DNA from 3 places in the Colwellia sp. SU-HH00943 genome. Region 2 is predicted to be linked to each of the others. Evidence: predicted binding sites of a transcription regulator. Region 2 holds the regulator's gene; each other region holds the start of a gene.
What was found. The regulator FNR, encoded in region 2, switches genes on or off when oxygen is low (the NO sensors DNR and NnrR bind a similar motif). The targets are predictions, from matches to a motif close to TTGATCTAGATCAA.

Region 1 (11,221 bases), on a different contig from region 2:
ACGTGAAAAAATTCTACCGCGCAGGCCCTGCTGGTATTCGCACTACCAAAGCGTTCAGCCAAGATTGTCGTTGGGATACCTTAGATGATGACCGCAGTGAAGGTTGTATTCGTTCACTTGAGAATGCTTTCTCTACTGAAGGTGGTTTAGCGGTATTAACAGGTAATATTGCTGCCGACGGTTGCGTAGTTAAAACAGCCGGTGTTAGTGATGACAACTTAACATTCACCGGCCCAGCACATATTTTTGAAAGCCAAGACGATGCCGTTGAAGGTATTTTAGCGGGTAAAGTAGTTGCAGGTGAAGTTGTGGTCATTCGCTACGAAGGCCCTAAAGGTGGTCCAGGTATGCAAGAAATGTTATACCCAACGACTTACTTAAAATCGATGGGCTTAGGTAAAGCCTGTGCGTTATTAACTGACGGTCGTTTCTCCGGTGGTACTTCAGGTTTATCTATTGGTCATGTATCACCAGAAGCTGCTAGCGGTGGTGTAATCGGTCTAGTAGAACAAGGGGATATTATCGAAATTGATATTCCAAGTCGTAGCATTAAATTAGCCATTAGTGATGAAGAGTTAGCTACTCGCCGTAGTGCCATGAATGCTAAGGGTAAAAACGCATGGCAACCAAAAGACAGAGTACGTCCAATCAGTTATGCCCTTAAAAACTATGCCTTGTTAGCAACTAGTGCTGATAAAGGTGCAGTGCGTAACCGTGATTTACTTGATGGATTAACTGACAAGTAATGACCAAGACCCAAAGCCAAGCGTTAATAGCCCAGCAGGCCGAGCAACTCGATTATTTAAGGCGCATATTACTTGCGCCTATATATGACACTGCCGTTGAAACTGAACTCACTCATTTAACCAAGCTATCCTCGCGACTAAATAATCAAATTTATTTAAAGCGTGAAGATCAACAGCCTGTGCACTCATTCAAATTGCGTGGCGCCTGTAATAAGTTAGCCAATTTAAGTGAAGCTGAATGTATTCACGGTGTGATTGCCGCTTCAGCGGGTAATCATGCTCAAGGTTTAGCATTAGCGGCTAATAAACTAGGTATTAAGGCCACAATTGTCATGCCTAAAACTACACCTGATATTAAAGTGGATAATGTTAGGCGTTTTGGTGGTGAAGTGCGCTTAGTGGGTCACAGTTTCAACGAAGCACAAGCAGCCTCAATTGAGTACGCTAAAGCCGAAAACAAAACCTTAATTCATCCATTTGACGATGAAGATGTGATTGTTGGCCAAGGTACAGTGGCAAAGGAGTTACTACAGCAACAACCCAATGCTGATGTTGTCTTTGTGCCTGTTGGCGGTGGTGGCTTATTAGCCGGTATGGCGGTGTACTTAAAGCAATTAAGCCCGAACACCAAAGTAATTGGTGTAGAAGCGGAAGACTCTGCGTGTTTAAAGGCGGCATTATCCGCTGGTAAACCTGTTGATTTACAACAAGTGGGTTTATTTGCCGATGGCGTTGCCGTTAAACGTATTGGCGAGCAAACGTTCAATTTAATTCAACGATACTGTGATGATGTGATTACCGTTAGCACGGATGAAATTTGCGCCTCAATAAAGGATATTTTTGAACAAACCCGTGTTATTGCAGAGCCTGCAGGAGCGCTTTCTTTAGCTGGCTTGCAAAAATATTGCGCCATTGAACAAATCAATGACCAATCGCTAGTGGCAATATTATCTGGTGCCAACATGAATTTTCACAGTCTACGTTATGTGTCTGAGCGCTGTGAACTTGGTGAGAAAAAAGAAGCGGTACTTGCCGTCACAATTCCTGAAGAAAAAGGTAGCTTTAAGCGCTTTTGCCAAACTATCGGTAACCGTGCGGTGACTGAATTCAACTATAGATATACTGGCGAAGAAAGCGCTAATGTCTTTGTGGGTATACGCTTAGGCGGCAGTGTTGAAGAAAGAGAGCAGCTGCTTAATGAGTTAGCCTCAGCGAATTATCAAGCCATTGATTTCACCGATAATGAGCTCGCTAAATTACATGTAAGATATATGGTTGGCGGTAAAAACAGCCTTGATAAAAAACATGAGCGTATCTTCAGCTTTGAATTTCCAGAGCACCCAGGAGCATTAGAAAAGTTCCTTGATGCTATGGGTGAGCTATTTAATATCACCCTGTTTCATTATCGAAATCATGGCGCCGCATTTGGGCAAGTTTTAGCTGGCTTTGAAGTCAGTGATACTAAAGAAAATGAATTTTTTCAGCACCTTAATGCACTGGGTTATCAGTTTCAAGAAGCGACGGAAAACCTTGCTTACCAAGCATTTTTAAATTAATTTTTCGAGAGTTAAACTAACCGCCCATAGCGATTAGCATCATTTGTTAATCGCGGTTAAAAATTTCCAAGCTCTTGAATAGCTAACTCTAGCGCTTGTGTTAATTCAGGTATCATATGCTGATGTTTTTTATTCACATAGTGATACCCTTCTGAACGCGCAACCTCAAACTTTTGAAAATGACTTTCATCAAAATCAGCCGCATGGCCCACTTGATCTGTTTTCACCACCAAAATATATTGCAAACGCTTTTTAGTGAGCATTTCTATTAATATCTCTTCACCTTTAATCGCATAAGCTGAAGCTTGTTGATTTTGCATTATGCCTGAAGCAATATTATTTCCCGTCAAAACACCAATAACATTATTGGCATCATTCAATGCCGACTTATGACAAACAACATCTTTTGCACAATATAACACCAGCGTACCCTTGGCTAACACCACTGGAACACGTAATACGTTTTGATAGGAATTTTCAATTTCTTTTTCTGCAATTAATAAACCATCAAGCCGTCCAGCGTCCACCATTTCTCTCGCTCTTGCGGCTAAAACTCTTTCAAAGATAACTCGATACCCCAATTGTCGATAAGCAAACAATAAGTGCTTTTCATAAGGCAGAGTAAATCGATCAGATAGCGGAATGGTGATATGAACAGTTTTAATACTCGTCTCTTGAGCATTAACATAGCTAATCAAAGAAATGTTGATGCTAATGAAAAGTAAAAAGTAGTATTTATGTAAATAGCTCATATTTTATTGCTTTGAATCCATTCCAGCTTAATCAAAAATTCGTTTATTTCATTAAAATAGTTTGTCTAAGTTCACAAAAATAAGCACTTGTGCCATAGTTACATTAATCAATGTGGTAATTATAGATTACTAGGAATATACCATGCAAAGTGATATTCAAAAAGTAATTGAAGCTGTATCAAATACTTATGGTGATGACTTTTTCAATGCTATAACTTTGGCACTGCATTCAATCATTAAATCAGATTACACCTTTATCGCATTACTTGATAAAGAAGCATACACATCTAAAACTATCGCTTTAGTTGCCAAAGGTCAGCTCGTCGATAATTTTACTTATTCCCTCGAAGATACCCCTTGTGCTAACGTTGCTGATAACTCTGTTTGTTATTACCCCAAAGGTGTTTGCACCAAATTTCCCAAAGATCAGTTATTAATTGATATGAAAATTGATGGTTATTTAGGCGCTCCTTTGCATGACTCCAAGCAGCATGTCATGGGGTTGATAGTCGCGCTTTACGAACACGAAACTTATAACGATGAAGATGTGATCACTTTATTCAAAATATTTTCTGGTCGTATTGCTGCAGAATTAGAACGTCGAGACTATGAAGCGAGTCTAGAAGAAAAAGTACTAAAGCGTACTTTAGAACTATCGAGTACTGTCGAAAAATTACAACAAGCACAGCAACAACTTGTTGAATCAGAAAAAATGGCGGCTTTAGGCGGCTTAGTTGCCGGCATTGCTCACGAAGTCAATACGCCACTGGGTATAGCCATAACGACACACAGCATAATTACTGACGAGCATAAGCAGCTTACTGACAAAATAGTTAATGCCAACCTTAGTATGAAGGATATGGATCATTATCGCCAAGCGGTGCATGACTCACTGACTATGCAAGGGGAGAATTTAAGACGCGCTAAAGAGTTAATCGAAAACTTCAAAAAAACTGCTGTCGATCAACACCAACTAGAAGTTGAAACCATTAATATTAAAAGTTATTACGCTAAAATTACTTCAACATTAAATTCAATATTAAAAACCAAAAGTGCCTCATTAGAGATTACAGGTGATGAGAATATAACCTTAGCAACCTACCCTGGGGTACATGCGCAAATATTAACAAACTTGATCACCAACAGTGTTCGACATGGCTTTGCTAATAATGAAAACAACAAGATTTTAATCAATATTGTCGCCAAAAAAGATTTAATAGAAGTGTATTATAAAGATAACGGCATTGGCTTATCTGATGAAGCCAAAGAGCATGTATTTGAGCCATTTTTTACTACCGCTAGACAAAGTGGTGGCGTTGGGCTTGGTATGTCGATTGTTTATAACTTAATTACCCAAAAACTCAACGGCAAAATATTTATTGATAAAAATAACGACGGTGCTTGTTTTATTTATCAGTTCAAAGCCAGCCCAGAAAGCCAAAAAGCATAAGCATCGAATAGATTCAAAACAGTAAATCCTCTTTAAAGGTAATTTCCTTTATCTACCTAAACCGCCCTGCTACTCACTCAGCAAAAAAACACTATATATGGTGTTTTTTACCACACGTAAATACCACATATAGGCACCTCTTCACTAAAAGTTGATCTCGATCAACTATTCAAAACCAAAAACTACTATATATTGTGCTTAACAAAAATAAAAAACACCATATATAGGTCAAATCATGAAATTTAACTGCCTTGCTCCTAGCATTGTTTTTCAAGAAGTACCTGGTGAAATAAGCTTATGCTTTAGTATTACCGGCTGCAAAATAGGCTGTAAAGGCTGTCATAGCACAGAGTTATGGCAGGAAAATTATGGTAGCCCTTTAACCAATGCGGTTTTTATCCATTGGCTAAAACAATATCAACACCTCATCAGTTGTGTCGTTTTTTTTGGTGGCGAATGGAACACCAGCGCCTTAATCGACAAGTTACTTATCGCTAAAAATATCGGTTTAAAAACATGCCTCTATTCTGGTGAAAAGCATATCGACATTAATATTTCTCAACATTTAACTTTTCTAAAGACAGGCTCATGGCAAGCTGAATTGGGTGGCCTAGAAAGTCCAATATCGAATCAAATTTTTCGCAACCTTGCGACAGGTGAAAAACTAAACCACTTATTCATAAAAAATCATTCAAATTATTCTTCAAAAGGAGTTAACAATGTTGCCGCTTAGTGAACAACAAATTAATAATAAAAAAGATTTCATCCAGCAATATTTTCTAGCAAAAAATGCTGCTGACGGCTCCAAAATGGATGCTAATGCCAACGTCAGTCATAAAAACATTGCCACCTTAGAAGCCGAGTTAATGAAAGATTGCTTTGTGCAAATTAACCGCGCCTTAGTTCAAGATAAAATTCGCAGCGAATTTGGTGATGAACTGGCTAGTGAGTACATACGACAAATAGAAGCTCATGAAATTTATGTGCACGATGAAACCAGTTTAAAACCCTATTGCACATCAATTAGTATGTATCCTTTTTTACTGGACGGTTTAACTAAACTCGGTGGGGAATCTAAAGCGCCTAAACATCTCGAATCTTTTTGTGGCTCGTTTGTTAATTTAATTTTTGCCATTTCAGCGCAATTTGCGGGTGCAGTAGCCACCGTTGAATTTATTACCTATTTTGACTATTTTGCCCGCCTTGAATACGGAGAAGACTATTTAACCACACACACCAAAGCAATTGAAAACCATCTGCAACATGTAGTTTATGCGATTAATCAACCGGCTGCTGCACGTGGTTACCAAAGTGTCTTTTGGAATATTTCACTGTTTGATCAGCACTATTTCTCAGCCATGTTTGAAGAGTTTGTTTTTCCAGACTTTTCCAAACCTAACTGGCAAACTGTTGACCAGCTCCAACACTTTTTTCTTACTTGGTTAAATAAAGAGCGTGAAAAGTCAGTATTAACTTTTCCTGTCGTCACGGCTGCCATGTTGACAGAAAATGGAGAATGTAAAGATAAAGCCTTTGCATTAAAACTTGCCAAGCAAAAAGCTGAGGGAAATTCATTCTTCATCTATTTATCAGACAGTGCTGATTCCCTTGCTTCCTGTTGCCGTTTACGTAACGAAATTTCTGATAATACTTTTTCTTATACCTTAGGCGCAGGAGGTGTAGCAACCGGATCTATTAACGTCATAACCTTAAATATGAATCGTCTTGTTCAAGACGGCCGTGATTTACAAGACGAGATTGAGAAAATACAAAAATACCAAGTAGCCTACCGACAATTGATGGAAGACTATAAAGCGCAAGGGGCACTATCAGTTTATGACGCCGGTTTTATCTCACTTGATAAACAGTTCCTTACTATTGGTATTAACGGCATGGCAGAAGCCGCAGAGTATTCTGGTATTAATGTTGGCAATAATCAGATTTATAAAGATTTTGTCAGCAGTAAGCTTAAAGTGATTTACCAAGCAAACCAATTGGCGAAAAAAACCTACGGTTATATGTTCAATACTGAATTTGTACCTGCTGAAAATTTAGGGGTGAAAAACGCTAAATGGGATCGTAAAGATGGTTATCATGTTCAACGCGATTGTTATAACTCGTACTTTTATTTAGTAGAGGATGAAAACACCAATCATCTAGATAAATTCATTTTACACGGGCAAGAAATCACGCAATATTTAGATGGCGGCTCAGCGCTGCACTTAAACCTTGATGAATCATTATCTAGTGACGCGTATTTAAAACTCTTTAACGTCGCAGCCAAAACAGGGTGCAATTATTTTTGTATCAACGTAAAAATCACTATTTGTAATTGCTGTGAAGCCATTGATAAACGCACATTAGATCAATGCGCCCATTGTGGTAGTTTAAATATTGATCACGGCACCCGCGTGATTGGCTATTTAAAAAGAGTGACGGCATTTAGTCAGGGCAGACAAAAAGAGCACGCCTTACGTCATTACCATAAACATAATCACACTGGTAATGCGGCTTAAGCGACCATATTACTTAACTATTGAGCTTTGAGGCATTAAGCTATTGGACGAATGTTCTATTGAACTAAGAGTATGGTGACTTTATTCGCCATACTCTTATCATCTAAACGGCCATAGCGCATTATAAAGTCTTGTTTGCCATCATTATTAATATCATGATGGGCAAATAAAGCGCCGTTTTTAGGTAGCTGTAAAGTATGTTTACTTGCTTTACGATTAAAAAGGCGTGAGCCAGGTTGGCCTAGAAAAATGTCCAACTCATCGTCATCAGACGATAACATTAGATCTTGTATTTCATCACCATTCACATCGGCTAACTGCACAATAGGCTGGCCACTTTTTCCTGAAGTTAAACTAAAACTTAATTCCACTTCTTTACTGATAACAGGATCAGCTTTATAAATATCATTGTCATCAAGCGCAAATAACAGCACATTTTGATCTATCCCGCCGGCTAGCAAGGCACCAATAATATTACTGACACTGAGCTCGAACGAAGAAAGCAACACTTCAAACTTATTGTCGTAATTGACATCAATAATTTTTAAGCCAGTTAAGGTACCATCCGCTTCAATTGATGAGTGTGGTTTGTTAGGAAAAACCAAGCGGCCTTTTTCATTAGTTTGACCTAAATAAAACTCATAATTATTTACTCTATCTAATACACCTGAGCTCTGAGTAAAGCGTACAACAACATCAGTTAAGCCGTCACCATTGATATCTTTAATCTCTTCAACAACACGATGCACCAAATTACTCTGATCTAAATTCTGACCATCAGACTCTTTTATTTGCCACCAATTTAAACCATGTATGTCGTCAGCTAAGGCTATCGATGTTAGTTCAGAGGAATACCCTCCTAGAGGAAGTTGACGATAGTAATTCACTTTACCGGTAGATATCCAAGCAACATCTTGTAAACCATCAACATCAAAATCGGCAAAAAATAATTTGGTTGATTTGAAATAAACACTACTTCTTTCTAACTCAGCTTGTGCTGCGATTGGCAGTGAAACAGGGATAAAACCTTGCTGATTTTTGTTAGCAAGCCATAAATTTGTTTGTTGAAAATCCGCTAAAATAATATCGTCGAGTTCATCATTATTAACGTCCTGAATAAAATCTTTTTCTACGATAAAACTAGAGCTTTCAAGTAAAAAAATCGAATTTATATTCTGTTGATGCTGAAAATATAAACCCGACTCAGCTTCTTCTGCATGATTTAAATGACTTTTATAGCTCAGTGAAACGACATGGTTCTTTGATAAAAAATATAAGCCTTCATTATTTTCACCGACATCAAAGGCAAAATAGTTATCTGAAATCGGTAATTTATCTAGTAAGATAAATCGATTGGTTTTTTCATGAAAAACATAAGCAGCTAACCAAATTTGATTGTGTTCATCTTCTCCGATAACCACTAACTCATCGGCAGGAAATTGCTCTGATGAAACAATATCAACAGCAATCACTGGCAAACTAACCTTAAAGGGGGCTGTAATTTCGTAAGTTTGAAAAGTAACTTTAGTGCCAACTAACTTAGCACTACTGGCAAATATTGGTGAGCTTACCGCTGTGAGTAGACATATCAAAAAACACCACAATGACCGATCCCGCATAACTATCCTTTTTTAAATAGACTAAAACTAAGCTTACCTTGTTTTAAATGATAACTAACCACCTGAAATTGTAAGTAGATATTTACATATTAAGTTTTCTTTAATGTAAAGGCATCACTTTGTAAGCACAGCGTCTTGCTCCTTCAACAATGTGTTCTTCTCGTGTAACGGTAGCCACTTCGTTTAATAACGTTTGAAACAAGTGCAATTCACTTCGACAAAAATTTCTGCATTTAGTTGCAGCAGCGCAAATTGGGCAATGATTTTCTAGCAACCAAAAAACATCCCCATCTTGTGTGATTGTAGCCATATACCCTTCATCACTACGAAGTTTTGCTAACATAATAAGCTTTTCTTCAACCCCAAATTTATCTGCTAACGCTAAACGATAGCTACGTAGTGAAGTTTCTTCTCTATTTTCTATCAATTTATCTAAACCGTCGTCACCAAATACCGCAATCACAGAATCAATTAATTGCAACGAGAGTTCATCATGACTGTCAGTAAAATAACTATTACTTTTTTCGGTGAGTGACCAATAGCGTGTTGGCCTTCCGCGCGCGGCTTTTTCATCTTTAAAAGTCACTTCTTCTGATTCTTCTAGTGCCAACATGTGCTGACGAATTCCCATGGTAGTTAAACCCAATGCTGACGCTAACACTTTTGCTGTTGATGGCCCCTGTGTCTTTAACAATTCAATAATTTTATCGTGGGTTTTCATCGTCAATCCTATTAAAAACATTTACCTATACCGCCATTATCACCTAAAACGGCCTTAAGTAAACTTTTTAATTTATTTTATATTGCCTTTATGGTTGACACGATTATATAAATAATTTACTTTACTTAATATTAAATAAACAAAAATATTTACATAATACGTATAGGAATAAGGATAAAAGAATGAAGTTAGTTATTGTCAGTGCCAGTCAAAGGCAAGAATCACAAAGTAAAAAAGTCGCCAACTATTTAGCTGAAACAGCCACAGGCTATAACAGCATTGAACATTTAGAGCTTTGCCAATTTAATTTACCCTTATGGGATGGAAATTATGATAGTAAATATTCACCATCAAGTGACTGGTTAACTATCAGTGAGCACCTACAAAGCGCCGATGCCTTCATCGTTATCACGCCTGAGTGGGGTGGTATGGCTTCACCATTATTAAAAAATTTCTTATTGATGTGCTCAAGTGAAGATACTGCACATAAACCTGTACTCATTACCGCTATTTCTAGTGGTATAAGTGGTGCTTACCCTGTTGCAGAGCTGCGAATGAATGCCTTTAAAAATAATAAGTTAGTGGCTATTCCTGATCACCTTATTATCAGAAATGTCGAAGCGGTTTTAAATCTTCATGAAAATAATGCATCAACGACTGATAAGCGCGATACACAAATACGTCACCGCATAGGCTACAGCCTTCATACATTACACAACTACGCAAAAGCGCTTAAAAGTTTACGCGCAGAGCTAAACCATCTGCCATATGAAAACCAAGCACAATATGCGTATGGCATGTAATTAACATTCAATTTTAGGAGAACAACATGATTACCTTAGAGCATATAAATTTAGTCGTCACTGATATCAAACAATCATTAGCGTTTTACCAAGCAGCTTTTCCACACTGGCATGTTCGAGGCGGTGGCGAAAGTAAATGGTATGGCAAAACGCGCCACTGGCTTCATTTTGGTGATGATTACCAATACATTGCCTTTAATGATAATGGTGAAGGTAATAACCGAGATTTAACAGGACACCAAGTTGGCCTTGCACACTTTGCTTTCGTTACCAGTGATATACAAGGTGTCATAGAACGTTTAACGCATGCTGGTTTTCCAGTTGATAAATACGGACCAGAAGATAACTACCGACGTAATGTTTACTTTATTGATCCAAGTGGTTATGAAGTGGAGTTTGTCCAATATTTTAGTGACGTGCCAGCACAGAGAAATACATACCCATAATAAGGCAATTTGCCAGTGTAGTTCACTTTATCCATTGTGGTTAAATCTTAGCTAAAGACACACTAGCTAGGTCGAGCTCAGCTTAATTTATATCACCTTTACACTAACAGCTAAGCAGATTAAAATTTGTTTAGTTACTTCAATTAGATGAATACTCTCTTCACTACCGCTTAATGGATTTATATGCGTAAATTTTATTACCTGTTATTGCTACTGCTTTTTTCTGGTTGTGCCACGTTAGGTGTTATGGAGTTTGATAAACGCTACGGCATGGCTAATGTCGAAAATCGTTTAAATGCTGACTCCATAACTCAACAGCAAAGCACCCACTTTAGTGAAGAAATTCAACCTATCATTGAAAATCGCTGTGTTGTTTGTCATGGCTGTTACGATGCACCATGCCAGTTGAAACTAGAAAGCCGAGCTGGATTAGAACGTGGTGCAAGTAAAGAAACAGTCTACAATGGTGAGCGCTTACTTACAGCAAAAAATAATAAAAGCTTAAGTGCATTAACCAAGTTAACCCATGACGATTTAACTAATTTTCGCCAAGAAGGTTTTTTCAGTGTGCTAAATGAGCGCCAGCAAAACAGCATAGCAAATAAAAATGCT
Region 2 (11,221 bases):
CTGGTTTGACAATAAACTAAACCGTTTGGTTTATAACATTGAAGATGCTAATTACCCATTGTTGTCAGCTAATGCCGATGTAAACCAAAAAACAGAAATTGATCCGACACAGCGTACGGCTAAATCATCAGGTCGTTCACCGAAAAATATTAAAGTTTCTACTTTAAGTGATGAGCTATCAATAGCGACGAATGGCAAAGCAAAGGTATTTGCTGTTTCAGTGAAAGATAGGGGAGCTGTGTCATTTGCAGGCCACATGGGCAAAGCATTCTGGTTTTCTAAAAAGTCAGGGGAGTTTGTTACCAGTAGTTATTATTACGATAAGTACCCTGACTGGGTAAGTAAATGGAATAGCAATAAGCCTGCGACCAAGTATCATCAGAAAAATTGGCAATTATCACAACCACAAGCTCAGTATGAGTTTGCAAAACAGGATGATCAGCCATGGGAAACATCATTACCCGGCTTTGGCCGAGTTTTTCCGCACGCCTATGGCGATAGTAAAGAGAGCTACTTTAATACTTTTCTGACATTAAGCCCAGCAGGCGATGAGTTGACTTTAGATTTTGCTAAAGCTGTGGTTAACAATGAGCAGTTAGGGCGAGATAATATTACTGATTATTTATCAGTAAGTTTTTCTTCGACAGATTATGTTAGCCATATCTTTGGCCCATCAAGCTTAGAAGCTGAAGATAATATGTTAAGGCTAGATCGAACGATTGCTAACTTACTGTCGTTTATTGATTCTAAGGTGGGGTTAGAAAATACTTTAATTGTTTTATCAGCAGATCATGGTGCGGCTGAAGTGCCGGCGTATTTATCTTCTTTAGGGATGAAGGTTAATACCGTTTCACCAAAAGACTGGGATAAAACGGCTGGCATGAAAGCCTTGAAAAGGCAGTTTGGCTTTGATAAACAACTAATTAAATCCTATTTTCATCCGTATATTTATTTAGATAGGGAATTGATTACTCGACGTAAATTGTCATTGGCACAAGTTCAAAAAGCAGTCGCTTATGAAGTAGACAAACTGGACGGTGTTTCAGTAGCTGTGACAAGTACTGATATTGAGACTGGCAATATTCCTAATGATTACCTACATACACTTGTAGCTAATAATCATGATGCTAATCGCTCAGGGGATATCTATGTTGTTTTAGATGCTCATAAGTTTATTGCTGATATGGATGGCTTAACAGTTGCTTCCACTCATGGTTCTCCATGGAGTTACGATACTTTTGTTCCGTTAATTTTTGCGGGTTTCGATCTTGATGACGAAGTTAATTATCAGCGAGTAAGTACTACAGATATTGCGGTAACTTTATCGGCACTTTTAGCTATAAAGCCCCCATCTGGCGCGCAGGGGAAAGTGCTTATTAGTAAAGATTAGTAAAGGGGATTTTTAAACTTGCTAGTTTTCAAAATAAAATAGCATAGCGCGATAAAAATTAGTTACCATAGTTATATCTCTTCATTAGAAATATTGCACTATGCGACGCTCTAGCTATCCTGAACACGAAGTTTCCACTATGAATTGGCAAGCATTTAAGCTGATTCTACCCTATTTGTTTGAATTTAAAACGCGTATTGCTATTGCGATGTCATGCTTGATCTTGACTAAATTAGCGAGTGTATATTTACCTTTTATTCTAAAAGATATAGTTGATACCCTTGATACTAATGTATCTGGAACTATGCAAGCACTTGTAGTGCCGTTTGGATTAGTACTTGCTTACGGTGCGGTTCGATTATCCATTGTTTTGTTCGCTGAAATACGTGACACCCTTTTCGGGCGCGTTACTGAACGTGCTATTCGCCGCATTGGTTTAAAAGTGTTTCGCCACTTACACCGACTTGATTTAGATTTTCACTTAAGCCGACAAACAGGTGGTTTGTCGCGTGATATTGATCGTGGTACATCGGGAATAAGCTTTTTAATGCGCTTTATGGTGTTTAATGTGGTGCCAACTTTACTTGAAATTATCATGGTGGTGACGATTTTATTTGTGAATTATGGCCTTTGGTTTGCGCTTATTACGCTAGGCTCTATTTTAACTTACATTGCCTACTCGGTTTATGCTACAGAGTTACGTACACGCTTTGTTAGAGAGGCAAATAAAGCAGATTCTTCCAGTAATACTCGCGCCATTGATAGTCTGCTAAATTATGAAACCGTTAAGTACTTTACTAATGAAGATTATGAGGCGAATGCCTATGATAAACAGCTTGCTAACTGGGAGCAGGCGAAAATAAAAAATCGCTTATCTTTATTTGCCTTAAATGGTGGTCAAGCGCTAATCATTGCAATTGCAATGACGGCTATGCTCGCTTTGGCCGCTGTGCATGTTAGTGAAGGTTTGATGACTTTAGGTGATTTTGTTTTGATAAATGCCTTTATGATGCAGCTTTTTTTACCCCTTAATTTTTTAGGCTTTGTGTATCGAGAAATAAAAGGCTCATTGGCAAATATTGAAAACTTATTTGGCTTGCTTGATAAAACGCCAAAAGTAGAAGATATCCCCGCAGCTAAAGAGCTAGCAATCAAACAAGCGGATATTAGTTTTAACAACATCAGTTTTGCCTATCATAAGGAAAGACCAATCATTAAAGGTATTTCATTTAAAGTCAAAGGCGGCGAAAAAGTTGCGGTTGTCGGAGAAAGTGGCTCAGGAAAATCTACCTTGATTAAATTATTGTTTCGATTTTATGATGTAGATTCAGGTAATATTCTTGTTGATCAACAAGATATTAGCCAAGTTACTCAGCATTCATTGCGTAGTCATATTGGTATAGTGCCGCAAGATACCGTACTTTTTAATGATACTTTATTTGCTAATGTACAATATGGAAATCCCGATGCTGAAAAAGAAGCCGTATTACGCGCAATTGAGATGGCGCACTTGAGTCATTTTGTTAGTAGTTTACCTGATGGCAGTGACACCATTGTGGGAGAGCGAGGCTTGAAACTTTCAGGGGGAGAAAAGCAGCGTGTTGCCATAGCTCGTACTATATTGAAAAATCCACAAATACTCGTCTTTGATGAAGCAACGTCTTCTTTAGACAGTGAGTCAGAGCAAGCTATCTTAACTGCAATAAACGAAGTGGCAAAAAATAGAACCAGCCTTGTGATTGCACACAGGCTTTCTACAGTGGTTGATAGTGATAATATTATTGTGATGAACCAAGGAGAGATAGTTGAGCAGGGCAATCATCAACAATTGTTATCCCTAAACGGAAAATATTGTAAAATGTGGCAATTACAACAATCAGCGAGTTAATTATTTCCAATGTCCACACACGAAAGCCATGTAATTTCCGCTACTAAGCAATGGCTCGATGAAGTTATTATTGGGCTAAATTTTTGCCCTTTCGCCAAAAAAGAGTTTGTTAATAATACCATTTGTTATATTGACTCTAAGCAAAATCAAGTAAAAGGGGCGTTGCATGAATTTATTGAACAGTGCCGCTATTTACAAGCGCACCCTGAGCTTGAAACTACACTTATTATTTATGATGATGGTTTTCGCCACTTTGAACGTTATCTTGATTTAGTGGACTATGCCAATGACTTATTAGTCGATTCAGGTTTTGAAGGCATATTTCAATTGGCTACTATGCATCCTGAGTATTGCTTTGATGGTGAAGATTATGATGACGCCAGTAATTTTACTAACCGTTCACCGTACCCTATGCTTCATCTCATTCGAGAGTCGAGTATGGCGCGAGTTTTATCCGTCTATAATGAACCTGAAAAAATCCCTGAAAATAATATCGCCTTAGCTCAGGAAAAAGGCGCTGAATTTTTTAAAGGTGTATTACGCTCAATTCATGAAAACCATTTAGCACGATAAATTACAATTTGTTTACGTCTTGATTTGTATTTTTTTTGTACAGTTTCTCTAGTGAGCTTTCATTCAGACTGGAGAATGCAATGACAACTATATATCAAGGGAAAACATACGTATTTAATTGTTTTGATGAGTTATGGCGTTTTTATCGAAATATTTTAGTACAGAATAATAGCAAGTGAATTAAATATTTGATCAAACACTTATTTCTTTTGCTATAAGTTTTAGACTTAACTGTTAGATTTTTTGGTAAGTATCTATTCGCCGTTATATGTTTATAGATATATATGGAGATATGGATAAAGGCATAAGCTCTGCCGAATAATAAACACTAGTATTAGATAAAAAAACTCAGGTAGAATAGCTTTTTTCTTCACACACTACTTTTCATGCCTTATTTTGAACAGTTTCTTATTGTTGCTGCCGTACACCTGCTTGCTGTTGCAAGTCCAGGTCCTGATTTTGCAATTATTTTAAAGCAAAGTATTCGATATGGCCGCCGCACCGCAATTGTAACCAGCTTAGGTATTGCTAGCGGTATATTATTACACGTGACGTATTCTTTAGTCGGAATAGGTTTAGTTATAGCCAGTGATGAGCGCTTATTTACCTTATTAAAATATCTCGCAGCGGGTTACTTTTGTTATATCGCTTGGCATGGTTTAAGGGCGAAAAAGCCTGAACAGTTATCTGATGAGCTATCAAATACTACTATTGAAAAAAATAATGATATTCCTTCAGATAAAAAATCGTTTTTTACTGGATTTTTAATTAATGGCCTCAATGTTAAAGCCACGTTGTTTTTTGTTAGTTTATTTTCAGTCGTTATCGACCCTATAACACCTTTTACTATTAAATTGGGTTATGGTTTGTATATGGCTGTAGCGACTGGAGCATGGTTTATATTATTGTCTTATGGCTTAACACATCAAAGTGTCAGAAAGCTTATTCAAGTGAAAGGGTATCTTCTGGATAGAGTGATGGCAGTTATCTTGTTGCTTTTAGCACTACAACTAGTGTTGACGGATACACAGTAGACTATTCACTGTTTGTTCACTAGTTAACCTGAGATTTGCATAAGAAAAGCGTTTCAAGCGGTTATTTTACTGTATTCTTCGTTAAATTTACTTGCAATAGACTAGCTATTGACGCGCAAATTTGCCTTGAATACAGCAAAAATTCCTCGCTAGAAATGTCAAATAACCCTAAGTGTATGATTTGATAGGTGTTTCATGGTTTTTATACAAACCTCAGGTTAGTTATTTTTTATATTCAGTTTTTTTATATTCGGGTTTATTTATATTCGGGTATAATGGTGAATTGTAATTTTATTTTTGAATTTAAAAGGGTACTTACTTTGCCTGAGAAAATTTCTATTGTACAAGTTGGTGGTAGTGTTGAGCGAGCATTACAAGGTGATTATCAAATAGATGCTAAAGCTATTTTAACGGAAGCTTGGCAGATAACCTTAAAGTCACGTTTGGCCATTAACCTAGGTTTATTATTTTCAATTATTCTAGGGATGTCAGTATCTTTATTGGTTAGTAATTACCTTGGTGGTATTGAAGCCGTACTTGAAGACCCTCAAGCGAGCATGTTACTGAATATTGTGGTAACTGTTGCAGTATGGCCTTTTATTGCAGGTGTTGAAATGATGGGAGTGCTACATTCAGTTGGTATGAAAACCCATGCAAAAATGACTTTTACATTTCTCCAACGTGCCAGTTGGGTTGTGTTATGTGCTTTATTCACATCAACCTTAATCAGTATTGGTATACAGTTATTTATTATCCCCGGCATCTTTTTAGCGATTACTTTATCGCTAACTGTTCCGCTAGTCATTGAAAAGAAAATGACGCCAATGAAAGCAATTTCAATATCAGTAAGAGCGCTACGTTTTAAATTCTTCCCGCTGTTGAGTATCTATTTTATGTTATTGATGTCGTTAGTGATGTTGTTTTTTCCATTGGCATTATTAGCAGAGACAAGTGTGGCACCTTTAGGTTTTATGATCCTTTTATTTGGAATCACTTATTTAGCTCCTTTGTTTTATAATACTAAAGGTATCTTATATCGTGAAATTTTTGGTATTAATATCGCAACAGATAAAAGTGCTGAAGATATAGAAAAAGCAACAAACTCGATTGTGTCTAAAACAAATTCAAACTCAGATTCAGATGATACTTTTTCTGCATAATGTGTATCTTGATAATAGATAGGGAATAACATGAAGAGTACACTATTAATTAAAAGCATTTTATTATTAGCACTATTAGTGTTTTTAGTGGCACCTTTTACTTTTTTAAAACCTTTACCAACTTCGGATGCTGTTAAAGAGCAAGTAGATAATGTTCATATCAAAGAGAAAAAAACTAGCGTTGTTAAGCATGTTGAGAAACCTATGCACGACGTTGACCTACCTGATTTTGCAGCCATAAGAGATGTTAAAAGCAAAAAGAAACAATTCTTTGATTTTATCCGTCCGTCAATTGAAAGAGAAAATACTAAGCTATTAACGCAAAGGGCGAGGCTTGAATTTTGGTTAGAAAAAATCTCATTAGACTTATCATTATCTGAGAAAGAAATGGCTCAGTTAGCTGGCTTGGTTAAAAAGTATCGAGTTAATGAAAAGTCGTCGGTATTACAACAGGTGAATGATTTATTAGTACGCATTGATATTGTACCAACATCATTAGTGCTAGTTCAGGCTGCGAATGAGTCAGCTTGGGGAACCTCAAGGTTTTCTCGAATTGGGTTAAATTTCTTTGGTATTTGGTGTTACCGAAAAGGCTGTGGCATGGTGCCTGCTGGCAGAAATGAAGGGGCGAATCATGAAGTGGAAGCATTTAAAAGTGTTGATGATTCAGTGTCGCGCTACTTTTATAACATAAACTCGCATAATGCTTATCGCGTATTTAGAACAATTCGAGCGGAATTACGTTCACAACATCAACCGTTAAACCCTGAAGTACTGGCAACGGGTTTGTTAGCTTATTCTGAGCGTGGTGCGGATTACGTAACTGATTTAACCAGAATGCTGCGACAAAATCAGCCATACTTTAAAAGCCATACTGACGTTGAAACGAGTACAGCTGGAGAGTAGTTAAAGGCGTTACTTTATTTCAATAATATTTAATTCGTTATTATATTGTGCGTTACTGTCTGTGCTAATTTTATCAGCTTGTGTAAAGCTAGCTTGATCAAAGGCAGTGTCGCCTCCATTAATAACACCTGATGTACTATTCACTTCTTTAAAGTTAAACAAGTTATTGTCACATAAATGTGATGGCACCACATTTTTCATGGCAGTGAACATTGACTCTATGCGGCCTGGGTGCTGTTCGTGCCATTCTTGTAGCATGCGCTTGATGTTTTGACGTTGTAAGTTAGGTTGAGAGCCACATAAATTACAAGGAATAATAGGGAATTGTTTTAATTCACTATACTGAATAAGCTCTGCTTCTTTACAAAATGCTAGCGGCCTAATAACGACATGCTCACCATTATCTGACACTAATTTTGCAGGCATTGCCTTCATTTTTCCGCCGTAGAACATATTTAACATCAGGGTTTCAATCATGTCATCACGGTGGTGCCCTAAGGCTATTTTGGTTGCTTTTAAGTTCTTAGCTGCTTTGTAGAGTACGGCGCGCCTTAACCTTGAACATAAACTACAGGTAGTTTTGCCTTCAGGAATTTTATCTTTGACAATGGCGTAAGTGTCTTCTTCAATGATGTGATATTCAATGCCGAGTGTTTCAAGGTAATTAGGCAGTATATGCTCGGGAAAGCCAGGCTGTTTTTGATCTAAGTTAACGGCAACAATATCAAAGTGAATCGGGGCGGATTCTTTTAATAGCATTAATATGCTTAATAGTGCATAGCTGTCTTTGCCGCCAGATAAACAGACCATAATTTTATCGCCATCTTCAATCATATTATATTCAGCGATAGCTTGCCCAACATTACGTCTAAGGCGCTTTTCAAGCTTAGATAATTGCGTTTTTTCAGTAGCTGATAATAATTTTGGTGTGCTCATAAGCCGGCTATTTCTTTAAGAGTATAATTTCGCCGCGCATTATAGTTTTTTTAGGGAAGTAAAGCTATAAGCTGTGGGTAAGCTTATAGCTTTTAAATAACTTATTGAAGGGGTGAGATATAACCATCGGGCTTTAAGGCAAGTACATCACAGTTTAGCTGGTCAATAACATGCTCTGCGGTATTTCCAATCAATGCTGCTGAAATTCCCGTTCTTCCTACGGTGCCAAGTACGACTAGCTCGGCATCTATTTTGTCAGCGACTTGCTCAATGACCGTTTCAGGTAAACCTTCTTCAACATGCGTGTTGATGACGCTGATATCAAATTTGTTCGCGTGCGAAATCATTGCTTGTTGATGATGTTTGAGCATAGTGTCATTGTATTCAGTTGAGTTAAACTCAGGAATTTCAATCGCCACGTTGACGGGGGTACCAGGGAAGGAATTTACTAGGTGTACATTCGCTTGAATTAATGAGGCTAAATGTTTTGCCTCTTCGGTAATTTTTATGTTTAAAGAGCGGTGCTCTTCTTCATCGCTGCCTACATTTAATGCAGCAATAACATTACCGTTCTCTGGCCATGCATGCTCTTTCACTAACAGTACAGGGCAAGGGCATTTACGTAATATATGCCAGTCAGTTGGCGTGAAAACGACAGATTTGAGCTTGTCATGCTGATGAGTGCCTTTAATGACAATGTTGTAGTTATCTTGTATTACTTTTTCGACAATAGCTTCAAAGGGGCGGTTATGCCAAACCACTTGGCAGTCAATGTCTAAATCGCCTTTTACTTCATTTATAATATTTTCAAGCCAAAGGGTTTTATCTTTAATTACTGATTGGCGCATAACATCACGCTCATCACTAGAGAGGATTGTGGTCATTTCATAAGAAAAATCAAAGATAGTTAAAAATGCAGTGACGTTTACACTACTATCACCCGAAGCAGTAATGCTTGCTGCTAATTCAACGGCTCTTTTTAAGGCTTTCTGTTCATCCGTTGTTGGATCAATAACGGCGAGGATATTTTGGTAGGTTTCCATGATTAATCTCACTTTTGTTTATTTACAATATAACCATTCCTAAGATAGTTTATAGCAAATGTATGAAATTAATGCTTGTTTTAAATCAATTTATTTAAAATTTGATACTAGTGTTACTGTCAGTAACACTAGTGAATTATGAGGGATTATAGCTCTGCGCAATCAATGAGTTCATCAATATCTAAAATTGTAATGAGTTTACCATCAACTTTGATTAGACCATTTTTATGAAAACGGTTTAGAAGTCTACTGATGGTTTCAACCGTCAAACCTATATAATTACCAATATCACTACGTGTCATGGTTAAACGAAATTCTGTGGCAGATAATCCACGAGCATGATATCGCTCACTCAAACTTACTAAGAAAGTGGCAACCCGTTGCTCGGCATTTTTGCGATTTAGCAGCGTTAACATTTCTTGATCGGTACGGATTTCATTACTCATTAATCGCAACACTTGCTTCTTAAGTTTCGGCATAGTGTTAGATAGTGTATCTAAATTGTTATAAGGAATTTCACATACCATAGATGTTTCAAGTGCTTGAGCGAAACTCTTATGTTCAGTATCAGCAATAGCATCAAAACCTAATAAATCGCCAGCTAGGTGGAAACCAGTAATTTGCTCTTCACCTTGTTCATTGACGGTAAAAGTTTTAAAGGTACCAGAGCGAATTGCATACAGTGCGTGCATCTCTTGGCCATCAGTAAAAATTTTATCGCCTTTATGGATAGGGCGCTTACGATCGATAATATCGTCTAGCGTATTAAGCTCTTGATCATTCAGTGTAAAAGGTAAACAAAGTTCACTAATACTGCAGTTTTGACACTTTATATGCTGTGCACTTGGGCAACTTTTATTTTGCATGCGTTACTCTTTTTTGTAGAGTTTTTAATAACCTAAACTCTTTTTTAATAAGGTCTTAACCCTAATATACAGGACTGGACTATGGTATTAGAACATGTGGTGATATGCAACAATAAAACTATAAATACCAAATGATATTAATGTTAACGCCATCACTTTTCGTAAGCTTGAATTGGTTAGTAGGCTTTTTATACTGTTAAAGCTTAGAGATAACGTTAGTAGTGCTGGGAGGGTACCTAGGCCGAAAAGTAACATAATGCTAGCCCCGGTCATTGCGTTGCCACTGGCCAATGCCCAAGTGAGTGTTGAGTATACTAAACCACAAGGTAACCAGCCCCAAATTGCGCCTAACGAAAGTGCTTTTACAGGGCTTGTGACAGGGATAACTTTTTTAGTTAAAGGTGATATATAACGCCATAGTTTTTGTCCTAACGCCTCAATGCGGTTAAGCCATAATAACCACTGACCTATATAGAGCCCTAATAGAATAAGAAAAATAGCTGAAAGCATTCTTAATCCAGCCAGTGGTAAGCCAATATTTTTAGCCGCAATTGAGCCCGTATAGCCAACAATGGCACCGATAAAACTATAAGAGATAATCCGTCCAACGTTATAACTAACAATTAAGGTAATATTTCTTGATGGGGAGGGAGGAGTTTGAGAATTAACAGGGATTACTTGATTGCTATATTTATTAGCAGGGAGTGCAGAGGTTAGCATAGTGGTTATACCGCCGCACATAGTAATACAATGGCCTGAGCCAAGTAAACCAACAATAAAAGCAGACAATAAGTCTAGGGTCATTATTTTATCTGCTCTTGTGTTTCAGGCTCTTGTATTCCAGGTTTGTGTTCGTTGGCCGTCTGTTGTTCTTTGTTTACTGTATTTGGATTATTGTCTTTTTTTATCGTGTTATCTTCATTGTCATCAAACAGAATGCTCATCCCTTGTTTTTCAAGATCTTCAAATTGCTCAGTTTTTACTGCCCAAAAAAATAAGTAAATTCCAATACAGGTAAGTAAGACAGCAATTGGGATTAAAATATAAATTATGCTCATATAAGACTCTTATTTTACTTTTCTTGTTTAACTTTTCTTAGTAAACGTAGTGAGTTCGTAATAACCAAAATAGAGCTAGCAGACATGCCTATTACCGCCATATAAGGTGTGATATAGCCAGCAACTGCTAACGGTAAAACAATAGCATTATAACCAAAGGCCCATAAATAGTTTTGAAAAATAATACGACGTGTTTTTAGCGCGACTTTTGTTAAGGTATTTACACTTGATAGTTGGTCATTTAATAGGATTACATCGGCACCACTTTTGGCTATATCTGTACCACAGCCCATGGCCATAGAAATATGTGCAGCACCAAAAACAGGTGAGTCGTTAACACCGTCTCCCACCATAACAACTTTTGCAT
Region 3 (11,221 bases), on a different contig from region 2:
AGCTATTAAAACACTGGCATTAAAAGGAAATATCGCCAATGATGATGTTTCAAATTTATCGGAACGTAATAAATGACTACACCTAACCACTATATCCTTACTTGGCAATGTCCTGACAATACTGGCGTATTAGCCAAAGTGTCACAAAGTTTATTTGAGCATGGCGCTTTTATCACTGAAACTTCACAATATAGTGATCCTTATACTGAAACTTTCTTTTCACGTATCGCCTTTGATGACAGGAACTTAACGGTATCAGCGAATGAGTTTATTGAAGCATTAGATGAACTAGCAGCACCCTTGCATATGGAGTATCAACTACGTAATAAAGAAGATGTGCCTAATGTGGTGGTGGCGGTATCTAAAGATGATCATTGCTTAGTGTCTTTACTGACAAAATGGAAGTCAGGCGTATTACCTATAAATATTGTTGCTGTCATTTCAAATCATCAAGACTGTCAATCTTTAGCTGATTGGCATGGCGTACCATTTCACCATTTACCGATAACGGCAGAAACCAAAAGCCAGCAAGAAGCACAAATTATCGCATTAATGGACGAGGTTGATGCTGACTTATTAGTACTTGCCCGTTATATGCAAATATTGTCAGATGATTTATGTAAGCAGTTGTCAGGCCGTGCTATAAACATTCACCATTCATTTTTACCAAGCTTTAAGGGCGCACGCCCTTACCATCAGGCACATGCGCGAGGTGTAAAAGTTATTGGTGCGACGGCACACTATGTAACGGCTGATCTTGATGAAGGACCTATTATTGTTCAAGAAGTAAAGCCCATCAATCATACTTTTACTATCGAACAAATGGTGCATATGGGGCATGATTTAGAAGCTACTGCATTAAGCCACGCAGTACGTTTTCATGCCGAGCAGCGCGTATGTTTAAATGGCGATAAAACCGTTATTCTTGCCTAACTAACGTCACAATCATTTAAAGTAGCCGCACTATTGTTATAGCAATTGTTAATCGGTAGGTGGCTACTTTTTCAATACTCCTTCTTATTTTAACGCTAGTTTCTTAGGATATAGTTAGTATCTCATTTAGGGTCTTAGCTAGGGCTTTGTCCTCGAATGATTTTCCTGTATAAATTTCTATACAATCTAGCGTAGTGAATTGCTGACGTTAATTTTGAGGTTAAATGCGCTTAAAATTAGTGAACTGTGCCAAAGTACGAGTAATATTAATGCATATCTCCCTAAGCACAGAGTTACTTGAGTATGATAAATATTGAGAAAATTCACCATGTTGCCTATCGCTGTATTGACGCCAAAGAAACTGCCGATTGGTATCAAGATAAACTCAACATGGCTTTAGTTTTAGCGATTGCTGAAAATGAAGTACCTTCGACAAAAGCGCCAGATCCTTACATGCATATTTTTCTCGATGCTGGTAATGAAAATGTGTTGGCGTTTTTTGAAATTCCAAACTCTCCGGCAATGGGGCGTGATGAAAACACACCCGCGTGGGTTCAGCACTTAGCCTTGCGCGTTGAAAGTGTTGCAGCATTAGTGTCAGCTAAAGCAACATTAGAAAGCAAAGGTGTAGAAGTATTAGGGCCGGTTAATCATGGTGTCTTTAAGTCTATCTATTTCTTTGATCCAAACGGACATCGTTTAGAACTTGCTGCAAATACAGGTACGGCTGAGCAGTATAAGCAATTAAATGACGTTGCTCAGGCGATGATTGAAGAGTGGTCTGAAACTAAACGCGCACCCCGTCATGCCGCTTGGCTACATGAGCAAGCTTAAAACCTTTCAGAACAAACAGAGAAACTTTCGTTACTTTTTGGTGATTAATGGCGTAAAATAGCGGTATTAATCGCCAAAAAGTATCAAACTCATGTCTCGCACTAAAAAATCTAGAAAACCGGCCTCGGCACCTAAAGCAAAGCCAAAACTTAGCAAAGAAGCGCTTGCGAATGTTGAAAAGCGTGTCCGTAAGAAAACAGGAAAAAAACCGGGTAATCGTCAACAGGAAGCATTCGTCAGTAAATCGGAAAACAGCAGCCATCAACAGAAAAAAGATCCACGTATTGGCAGTAAAAAGCCAATCGCACTCGGTGGTGCTAGTACCGCAGACAATCAAAATACAGCTAACAAAAGTGCCAAACCAAAACAAAGTAAAACTACTGAACAGGCAGCTATTGCAGCTATTCGTTACGCCGAGCCTGAACATGATTTTGCTCAAGAGCTTGCTGATATTGAAGCGGATGAAAAGTTACAGGCTATTATGGCTAAACAAGATGAAGAAGTGGCCTTATCAGAGGAAGAGGTTGATTACTTTAATAGCATGATGGAACGTCATCAAATCTTAAGTGAAAAATTAGGTTTAGAGGACGATGAAGAGGAAGATAACTTAGCTGCTACAACCAAAAGTTCAGAAGATGATTTATGGGATAAACTCGATAATGCGAGTGATGATTTATCTCAATTTGAGTAGGATAGGGTAATGAGTAATTCTTGGCTTTTCGCCATACTAGTCGCGGTGGTTATTATTGCTGCACTTGCTTTTTATGCAGGCAGTTTATTACGTCAACTTTCTCAGCAAAAACAAGCACAACAGCAAGCTGAATTGGCGCATAAGCAAGCGCTAGAACGCCATGATCATAAAGTATTAGCCAGCGTGTTATTAATAACACGGGCGATGAAAGAAGAACAATGTGAATATGGTGAAGGCTGCTGGCGTTTATCGGTTTTGTTAAGCTCTCTTAAAACCATGAGCGAATTAGAACAGCAATTTCCTGCTATATTTAAGTTATACGATGAAATAAGACATTTAACGATTCTTGATGAGCGTAAAAAATTGTCAAAACAGCAGCGTATGAAAGAAGATTACCAACGTTTAACTGCTGAATCACAACTGCGTGAAGAAATAGTCAAAGATCTTGATCTACTTCAACAATATACTACCGAAAGAATGAGTATACTGAGTACATCTTCTTAGCTCACCTTGACGATTATGTCCTCAAGGTGGCAACCTGCTTTTGAGGTAATAACTATGACTGAGCAACTAAAATTAAAATTTACCCAACGTATTGTTGAGCTGCAAAACCGCATTAGTTCTATCCACAAAGATTTTGCAAACGGTCGTGATGCCGACTGGGCAGAGCAAGCGGGTGAGCGTGAAAACGATGAAGTGCTCAATGCGCTTGAATCAGAAGCAAAAATTGAAATTCAACATTTGTCTAATGCCCTGACACGCATGGAAAATGGTAATTACGGCATATGCCAAACTTGCGGTGAAGAAATTAGCCATCAACGGTTAGAAGTACAACCAGCTGCTGAAAAATGCATTGAATGTGCTGATTAGTCTTAGCCACTAGAAAATTAATTACTGAATAAACTAACCGAGCTTGAGTTTGATCAATATCCATAAAAGATAATTGTGTATAATTATCGGTAATTATTAAATTAATGGTAAACATCATGCAAGTTAGTCAGTTTTTTGATCCTCAATTACTCAGTAAATATAATACTAGTGGCCCAAGGTATACTTCGTACCCAACGGCATTAGAGTTTCATGACGACTTTAAACATCATGATTTTATACAGGCGGTAGAAAAGTCACCTAATCGTGAATTGTCTTTATATGTACATATTCCTTTTTGTCATACCCTTTGCTATTACTGCGGTTGTAATAAAGTTATCACCCGCCATCGCCATAAAGCCGATATTTACCTCGATTATTTAGCACAAGAAATCTCTTTGCAAGCACCGCATTTTAGCGACTATAAAGTAAAGCAATTACATTGGGGCGGCGGCACACCCAGCTTTTTAACGCACAAGCAAATCACTACCTTAGTCGGCTTATTAAAAGAGAAGTTTGATTTTGCTGATGATTTAGAAATGAGTATTGAAATAGATCCTCGTGAAATTGAAATGGATTTAGCTGAGCACTTATATTCTTTAGGCTTTAATCGTTTAAGCCTTGGCGTACAAGATTTAGATTTGAAAGTTCAAGAAGCGATTAACCGTGTACAATCAACTCAATTTATCGGCGATTTTATTGGTCATGCTAAAGAAGTTGGTTTTCAATCCATTAATATTGATTTGATTTATGGGTTGCCGCATCAAACCACAGAAACTTTTACTAAAACCTTAGATAAAGCTCATGAGTGGGATGTTGATCGTATTTCATTATTTAGCTACGCACATTTACCAAGCCGCTTTGCCGCGCAACGTAAGCTACGTGACGAGTGGCTCCCAGATGTTAAACAAAAATTTGCCTTGATGAAGTTAGCCATAGAAACCTTATGTGGCTATGGTTACGACTTTATTGGTATGGATCATTTTGCCAAGCCAAATGATGAGCTTTCTATCGCGCAAGGCAATGGCAGCTTACATCGAAACTTTCAAGGCTACACCACCAAAGGTGGCTGTGATCTATTAGGTTTAGGGGTTTCTTCTATAAGTGCCATAGGCAATAGTTTTAGCCAAAACATTAAAGAATTGAGAGAGTATTATCAGGCTATAGATAGTCAGCAACATGCGCAAGAACGTGGCGTAAGTTTAACATCAGACGATGTGATTCGTGGTGAAGTTATCCGTGAGTTAATGTGCAATTTGTATTTAGATAAAACTAAAATTAATGACAAATATAATATCGACTTTGATGAATACTTCAGTGAAGATTTACCGTTACTCGATACCTTTATTGAAGATGGTCTAGTTGTTAATAGCTCAGATAGTATTCAGGTAGATCAAAAAGCACGTTTGTTAATTCGTATTATTTGTATGAGCTTTGATGCTTATATGAAAAAACATATTAATCAGCAGCGCTTTTCACGGGTGATTTAACTTCGCCTTTTGTTCTAAAGTAGCTCTATTATTTATTGGTATGCAATTAACTTATCAGGGTTAATCGATGACGCCTAAACTGAAATTACAACCTGCGCTGGAGAATATTAATTCAGTGCCTAGTTGGGTTTTGACTTCTTTAGCAAGATCAACCCACTGATAATAAACATTTCGATGTACCTTCGCGCATAAATTACGACGAACTGTCACATACAAGTTTCCTTGCTCGTTAATGTGTAGAGCATGATCAGCATCCAAAATAAATTCATCATCTAAATTAGTACAAACCACTAAAGTGTTGTTTTTATCTTGATGCCAATGCCATTGAGTAAGCACTAAAGGTGCGTCTTCTACGGTGATTTTTATTTTTTCCACAGGGGTTACTAGAAAATATTCATCCGCTTCTTTTTTTAATACAGAGGCGAGCAACTTCACTAAAGACAAACGTTTAAATGGGGTGCCCTGATAAAACCAGTCACCATTGGCTTTGATCTGTAAGTCCATTTCACCACAATAAGGCGGATCCCACAGCTCTACCGGCGGGATTTTATTGCCTTGCTGTTTTATTTGCGTGGATATTTTATCTAAAGACACAATAACACCTTAAGATTCTTGATAAGTGGTAAAAATAACCGAGACGGAATTTTGGGAGACTTAACTCGTATAACCACCTTACTTCAGCCATTGATCAAGAAGTGCACTAGCTTCTTCTTTCTGTGCAAAATTAGAGTTGACCACATCAACCATTAATTTGATTGCCTCTTTATCTCTATTAAGTGCTTTTAATGTTAACGATAAATGATATTTCACCGTTGAATTTGAATTATTGATGGCCAATGCTTTTCTAAAAAGAGGTAAGGCCTTGTTAAATTCTTTAGTATGGTAATAAATCCACCCTAAGGTATCTAATGAGTCTGGTTGATTATCAATAAGCTCTAATGACTTGTTAACAAGAGTTTTCGCCCGATCGTATTCCGATAAGTTTAAAGCGATATAACTGGCGTTATTTAACAATGCAGGATGATTAGGGGTTAGTGTAATTAATGTTTGATATATCTCATCAGCTTTTGCCCAGTGTGATTGCTCCACATAGATCTCAGCTAGTGCTGAATTTAATAATAAACTTTTGGGTTTATTCTTTATTGCTTTTTTTAAAGTGGTTATAGCATTGTTGGTTCGTTTGGTTGCTCTATAGACTATGCTTAAACCAACGATACTACTGTCGTTTGTTTCTATTTTAATGCGCTTTTTATAATACTTTTCAGCCAAACTATAGTCTTTGTTACGTAAATAAACATTAGCCAGTATTTCTATAAGTTGTGCAGATAGCTCATGATTAACTTCAAAAGCTTTAATCAGCTTTATCGCGCTATCAATTTCATTTTCTGCATTATATAGCCCAGCTAATCCGATAATTACATTTTCGTTGTTTTCATCCCAAGCCATTGCTTTTTTGTAGGCCGATATTGCTTCAGGTATATTGGAAAACTTTTGATAAACATGAGCTATCGATAAATATATTTTGCCTTTATCCCCTCCTTGTTTTATCGCGGTTTTATAGGCATCAACAGCAGAAGATAAATCTGAATTCTGGGAATGTAAGTTTGCCAATAATAAATAAAGCTCAACTGTTTTAGTATGATTTATCAAATAAGTATTTAATGTTTCTATAGCAGTAAGTATTTGATTATTAATTACATAGCTTATGATTAAATTTTTTAATACCGTTTCGTTATCATTATTTTCCTTAAACCTTTCTTCCAAAATAGCAACACTAGCAGCTGAATTATCTGTCCTATTATATATTGTCGTTAACGTAGTAATTAAATAGATATTATTTTCAGATATCATCAAGGCTTTTTTTAGACGATTAATAGCCGTTTCTACTTGCCCATTTTCAAATTCTATGTTGGCTAAACTAACAATAGATTTTGCATGGTTTGGCTCCAATTCTAGTGCCAAATGAAATTGTTGTTTAGCCTTTTCGATATCGCCAGATATTTGATAAATATAACCAAGGTGATGTTGTATATTGGCATCCGTTTTTATATTTTCAGCTAAGCTTTTAGCGACAATAATACCTTTATCCATTTCTCCTGATCTGATGTATGACTCCACCAACAATAAACCAACTACTGTAGGATCATAGTCTGAAGCAGAAGCGGTTAACAAATGTTCAATTGCTTTTTCGGGGTTACCCTTTGCTAAATAGCTTTTTGCAAGTTGAGTATCTGCTATGGGTAAATCGGGTTTGAGTTTTTTTACTTGTTCTAGATGAAAGTGGGCTTTGTCATACTGCTGTAATTTTAAGTAGGTCATGCCAAGCATTGATAAAATTTTGGGGTTATCTGGCTCCAAAAAATTTGCTCGGCTTAATAGCACTTTCGCTTGCAGTGGTTTTTCTTCTACTAATTCAATAGTGGCAGCCAAGGTTAACGCATTAATATTATTATTATCTATAAATAAATAGGAATCTATATACTGCCTTGCAGCTTCATAATTTTGTTGATGGAATAAAATAATGCTGGCGAGATAATAATAAGAAGGGTTAGATCTGAGTACCTCTTCACTTAAATGATCTAAAACGTCAGTTACTTTTTTGATTGAACTTTCAAGTTCGGTATCGTTATTCTTTCTAACTTGAACCATTGCTTTAAGAAATTCAGCTTTAGGTTCGTTTGGAATTTGTTCTAACACCTTATCAGCATACTGTTCTGCTAAATCATATTGTTGCAGTTCTATATTAATAGTACTGGCGAAGATTAAGGATTGAATATTATTTTTATCTATTAATAAAGCTTTATTAACCGCATTAAGTGCAAGCTCGTTATTTCCTAAGCTTTGCTGAATACTCGACTTTAAATTCCAAGCCTTTATTGGCGGTATATACCCAGCTAATACCTCATCGACAAGCTGGTCTGCTTCACGATACTTGAAATAATTTACCAATATTTGCACTAGACCTAATTTTGCATAGATATTATTTTCATCAAAATCCAACGCTGTTCGATAATTCTTTTGTGATAGTTCTAACTGTCGCAACCCTAAATGAGCATCTCCTCGAAGTACATATATTTGAGCGGCTAACTTATTGTCATCTGTATGTTCAGGAAGGTAGGCTAACGTTTTATTATACATGCCTTGCATAATGTAAGATTCAGCAAATAATAGCTGTAATTGTTTTTTATTGGCTCCTAAAGAGGCGGCTTTGGTTAATGCTACTTCTGCCATGGATGCACTGCCATTAGCGAGTAAAATTTCGGCCATCAGGATGTGTGAAGCTAAATGCTCCGGTGATATCTTCAGAATGTTTCTTACATGAATTAGTGCTTCGTTATAATTGTTGTTATTCAATGCACTACGAGATAATTCATATAGCTCATCTTCTTGTGAAGCTTTTATTGAAAAGGAGGTAGCAATTAAAAATAATAAGAAATAAGCTCTCAAATATCTATCCAACATTAACTATTCAGTGTAGAGGAAATGATTATGTCAAAATTATTCGTATAAAGATAATTTTGCGTCAATCATGATTATTTACTGTCCAAAAATTTTACACATCTTACTTTTATTTATGCAAAAACTTTTGACTTTACATTTAATTTCTAAAATAACAATAGCTTAAAATCAAGGCTTAGTTTTTGCTTTATAATTAGGATTAAACATACTATAAGTATAGTTAAACGATATTATTTGGGTGATGATAATGTTTTTATTTAGAAATATTAAAAAAACAGCAATATTTGGACTGGCTCTTATTAGTAGTAGTAGCTTTTTTGCTAATGCATCATTAACTTCAGTAGGTGATTTGATTCAAGTTTCTGTATTAATTACTGAAGATAATAATGATTGCAGTGGCTATTTTGGTACATTCGATAATTGTGAAATAACACATGTACCCTCTGGTGGTACAGAGTCTTTTGCCAAAGTAATGAGTAAGTTTGAAGACAATGGAAGTATAGAGTTAGCAGGGCCTTCTCTAGCCTCTGATTGGAATTTTTATGTTACAAATGATGCTACACCTGGTACAAATGGTACTGGAACCTGGAATTATACGGGAACAACATATCCAGGCGTTTCTTTTTGGGTCGCAAAAGCTTCTAATGATTTTATATTAAATTGGATGATTGCTGATAACACAGATAATAGAAACACCTGCACATCATCGGGTGAATTTTCTGTTAATTGTTTAAGTTTGGCCGTTAGCGTAACAACGGGTACATGGACTACACCTTTAACGGTTAATGGTAATAATCAAGGCTCACCAAGAGCTTTATCCCACATAACCTTTTACGGAAATGAATGTAGAGAGAATTGTGATTCTACTAAAATTCCGGAGCCGTCAACTATTTCATTATTTGCTTTAGCTATAATGGGGATTTTAGTTCGACGTAAACAATTCAATTCATAATTTAGTTGTTATTTTAAGATGTAGTTCATAAACAATCCTTGAACTACATTTTTAAAGTCTACTTATCTTCTAAAGATATACTCTTACATAATTAAATGAAGAGTTAACCGAAACTGGTTCGCAAAAACAGTAGATAGGTACAACATATAAATTTAAGCAAAAGATGAAGTTTTTCTTGTCATTCTAGGCTCAAATGCAATATACTCACCGCGCCTTATAAACAGGCGTCCTAAGTATACTCAGTGGTGGCTATAGCTCAGTTGGTAGAGCCCCGGATTGTGATTCCGGTTGTCGTGGGTTCAAGTCCCATTAGCCACCCCATTTTTCTTCATTTTTATTTTCTCCCCTTTAAAATCAACTCCCTAGGTAAGTTAATAGCTTTGCTATAAAGCACAAGGTGTTCTACCTTTATAAATCATTCAGCTGATTTCTTGTATTTATGTTGGTGAGCCATTGTTTTTAGGGGAATACCACATGAGTTTGTTCGATTGGGTTTGTAATTTATTGTTAGGGCCTAGCACGCAAGTAAAATGTAACGGCAAGCGTCTTGATGGTGTAGAGGTGCCTTGTGTTGAGGAGGAAGCTGAAGGCTCGTCACTTTCAGACGATCATCAGTTGAAAAGCGAGCAACGAGAAGCCGAGATAAAACACCAACACCTACACCTACATCAACGAAGTGTCATTTTGGAGAAAATCAAAAAACAATATCAACTAGCGGATAGTCCATTTGCAATAAGCTTGCATGACGTACTCACCGATATTGTGATGAAACAACAGTCTTTAAATGAAGATAACACCACTGCGGTAAGTAACGCCTTATATTTAATTGTAGATAAACGGTTTTGTCAGCGCCAAGTCGTAAGTAATACAGAAGATTATCTCAACAGTTTAATTCGTGATGTTGGCGAGGCAGAAAGAGAATTTAACGAAGTGTGTTACTCGAATGCTTATGCCAGCGATGTGTTTTCAACGATCAAATATAGTCTTATCGGTATGAAAGTGTCGCAATTAAATGATAGTTAAGATTACTATCAGTTAGTTGGGCATAGGTTAGATAGCTATTTAGGTGATTTGATTATAATTGTATGTTGCTAGCTAGCAGGAGTTTTGCTGATCAATTTGCTCTTTTTGATGATTGCTGCGGAGAATATTAGCAGTTACTGTTTTTTCACACACTGTACGGATTGATTTTTAACTAATGTTGGCTGAAATTTATTTTCAGCTACCTCGATAAATGCTTGCGGTTTTTTCGCTAATAACAATGCTAACTCTGTTGCTCTTGTGGCGATATTCGCTACAGGTGAATTAATCGTGGCGAAGGTTGGGCGGCAAATTTTACTATAGAGAGAGCCGTTAAAACCAATAATCGAAATATCCTCAGGTATCTGCATACCTTGCTCTTGTAAAAAGGTTATTGCGCCATAGGCTGTAGCATCATTGAGACAGATAATCGCTGTAAATTCTTGGCCAGAGGCCAATAAATTATATGCCGCCGCTTTGCCACCTTCAAAAGAGCCATCACTTAGTTCTACCATACTTGGCGAGAGCATGATATTCGCGGCAGATAAGCTATCTAGCGCTCCCTTAATTCGTTGACAAGAATTTAAACGTGAGGGGGGCAAATCAATGATGGCAATTTTTTCATGCTGATGTTGCAACAAATAATTTGCCATCATGGTACCTGCGAAGTAGTCATCTAGCCAAACGCAGCGCTCTGCAATTTCGGGTATATAACGATCTATTAAGGTTAAGCCAGGTACTTTCTTTGCATAGTAAATTAGTTGATCGTCACTAATGGTTGGGCTAAATAAAACAATGGATTGATATCTGTGCTCAACGAGTGTTGCTAATGCTGCCAGCTCTTTATCGCGATCAAACGACGATGAACTTAATACCAGCTGCACATCATGGGCTAAGGCGACCTTTTCAATCCCTTGCACCATACAAGCAAAGTAGGGCGTGATCAGATCCGGTAAAATCACCCCAATAGCTGAT

Region 1: nrdG (anaerobic ribonucleoside-triphosphate reductase activating protein) is a predicted target of FNR. The motif match lies at 4,656-4,669, and genes of this name have one in related genera.
Region 3: hemN (oxygen-independent coproporphyrinogen III oxidase) is a predicted target of FNR. The motif match lies at 3,372-3,385, and genes of this name have one in related genera.

The regions. Positions count from the first base shown of each region.
Region 1 is NZ_BAAJLW010000001.1:890,007-901,227, forward strand. It holds gene ilvD (dihydroxy-acid dehydratase) at 1-746, shown strand, start outside; gene ilvA (threonine ammonia-lyase, biosynthetic) at 746-2,302, shown strand; gene AC27GZ_RS03865 (hypothetical protein) at 2,359-3,054, opposite strand; gene AC27GZ_RS03870 (ATP-binding protein) at 3,197-4,504, shown strand; gene nrdG (anaerobic ribonucleoside-triphosphate reductase activating protein) at 4,740-5,237, shown strand; gene nrdD (anaerobic ribonucleoside-triphosphate reductase) at 5,224-7,020, shown strand; gene AC27GZ_RS03885 (FG-GAP repeat domain-containing protein) at 7,077-8,639, opposite strand; gene AC27GZ_RS03890 (helix-turn-helix transcriptional regulator) at 8,740-9,360, opposite strand; gene AC27GZ_RS03895 (NADPH-dependent FMN reductase) at 9,543-10,163, shown strand; gene AC27GZ_RS03900 (VOC family protein) at 10,190-10,609, shown strand; gene AC27GZ_RS03905 (fatty acid cis/trans isomerase) at 10,793-11,221, shown strand, end outside.
Region 2 is NZ_BAAJLW010000003.1:126,705-137,925, forward strand. It holds gene AC27GZ_RS09085 (alkaline phosphatase family protein) at 1-1,390, shown strand, start outside; gene AC27GZ_RS09090 (ABCB family ABC transporter ATP-binding protein/permease) at 1,491-3,278, shown strand; gene AC27GZ_RS09095 (DUF1415 domain-containing protein) at 3,288-3,851, shown strand; gene AC27GZ_RS09100 (LysE family translocator) at 4,238-4,885, shown strand; gene AC27GZ_RS09105 (hypothetical protein) at 5,206-6,045, shown strand; gene AC27GZ_RS09110 (glucosaminidase domain-containing protein) at 6,076-6,951, shown strand; gene ttcA (tRNA 2-thiocytidine(32) synthetase TtcA) at 6,961-7,887, opposite strand; gene uspE (universal stress protein UspE) at 7,989-8,930, opposite strand; gene fnr (fumarate/nitrate reduction transcriptional regulator Fnr) at 9,077-9,796, opposite strand; gene AC27GZ_RS09130 (sulfite exporter TauE/SafE family protein) at 9,884-10,600, opposite strand; gene ccoS (cbb3-type cytochrome oxidase assembly protein CcoS) at 10,600-10,854, opposite strand; gene AC27GZ_RS09140 (heavy metal translocating P-type ATPase) at 10,869-11,221, opposite strand, start outside.
Region 3 is NZ_BAAJLW010000001.1:815,099-826,319, reverse strand. It holds gene purU (formyltetrahydrofolate deformylase) at 73-933, shown strand; gene AC27GZ_RS03595 (VOC family protein) at 1,237-1,767, shown strand; gene yihI (Der GTPase-activating protein YihI) at 1,859-2,458, shown strand; gene AC27GZ_RS03585 (DUF2489 domain-containing protein) at 2,468-2,962, shown strand; gene AC27GZ_RS03580 (TraR/DksA family transcriptional regulator) at 3,017-3,328, shown strand; gene hemN (oxygen-independent coproporphyrinogen III oxidase) at 3,445-4,815, shown strand; gene AC27GZ_RS03570 (DUF1285 domain-containing protein) at 4,876-5,409, opposite strand; gene prsT (XrtA/PEP-CTERM system TPR-repeat protein PrsT) at 5,488-8,262, opposite strand; gene AC27GZ_RS03560 (PEP-CTERM sorting domain-containing protein) at 8,522-9,226, shown strand; tRNA gene AC27GZ_RS03555 (tRNA-His) at 9,472-9,547, shown strand; gene AC27GZ_RS03550 (hypothetical protein) at 9,701-10,249, shown strand; gene AC27GZ_RS03545 (LacI family DNA-binding transcriptional regulator) at 10,384-11,221, opposite strand, start outside.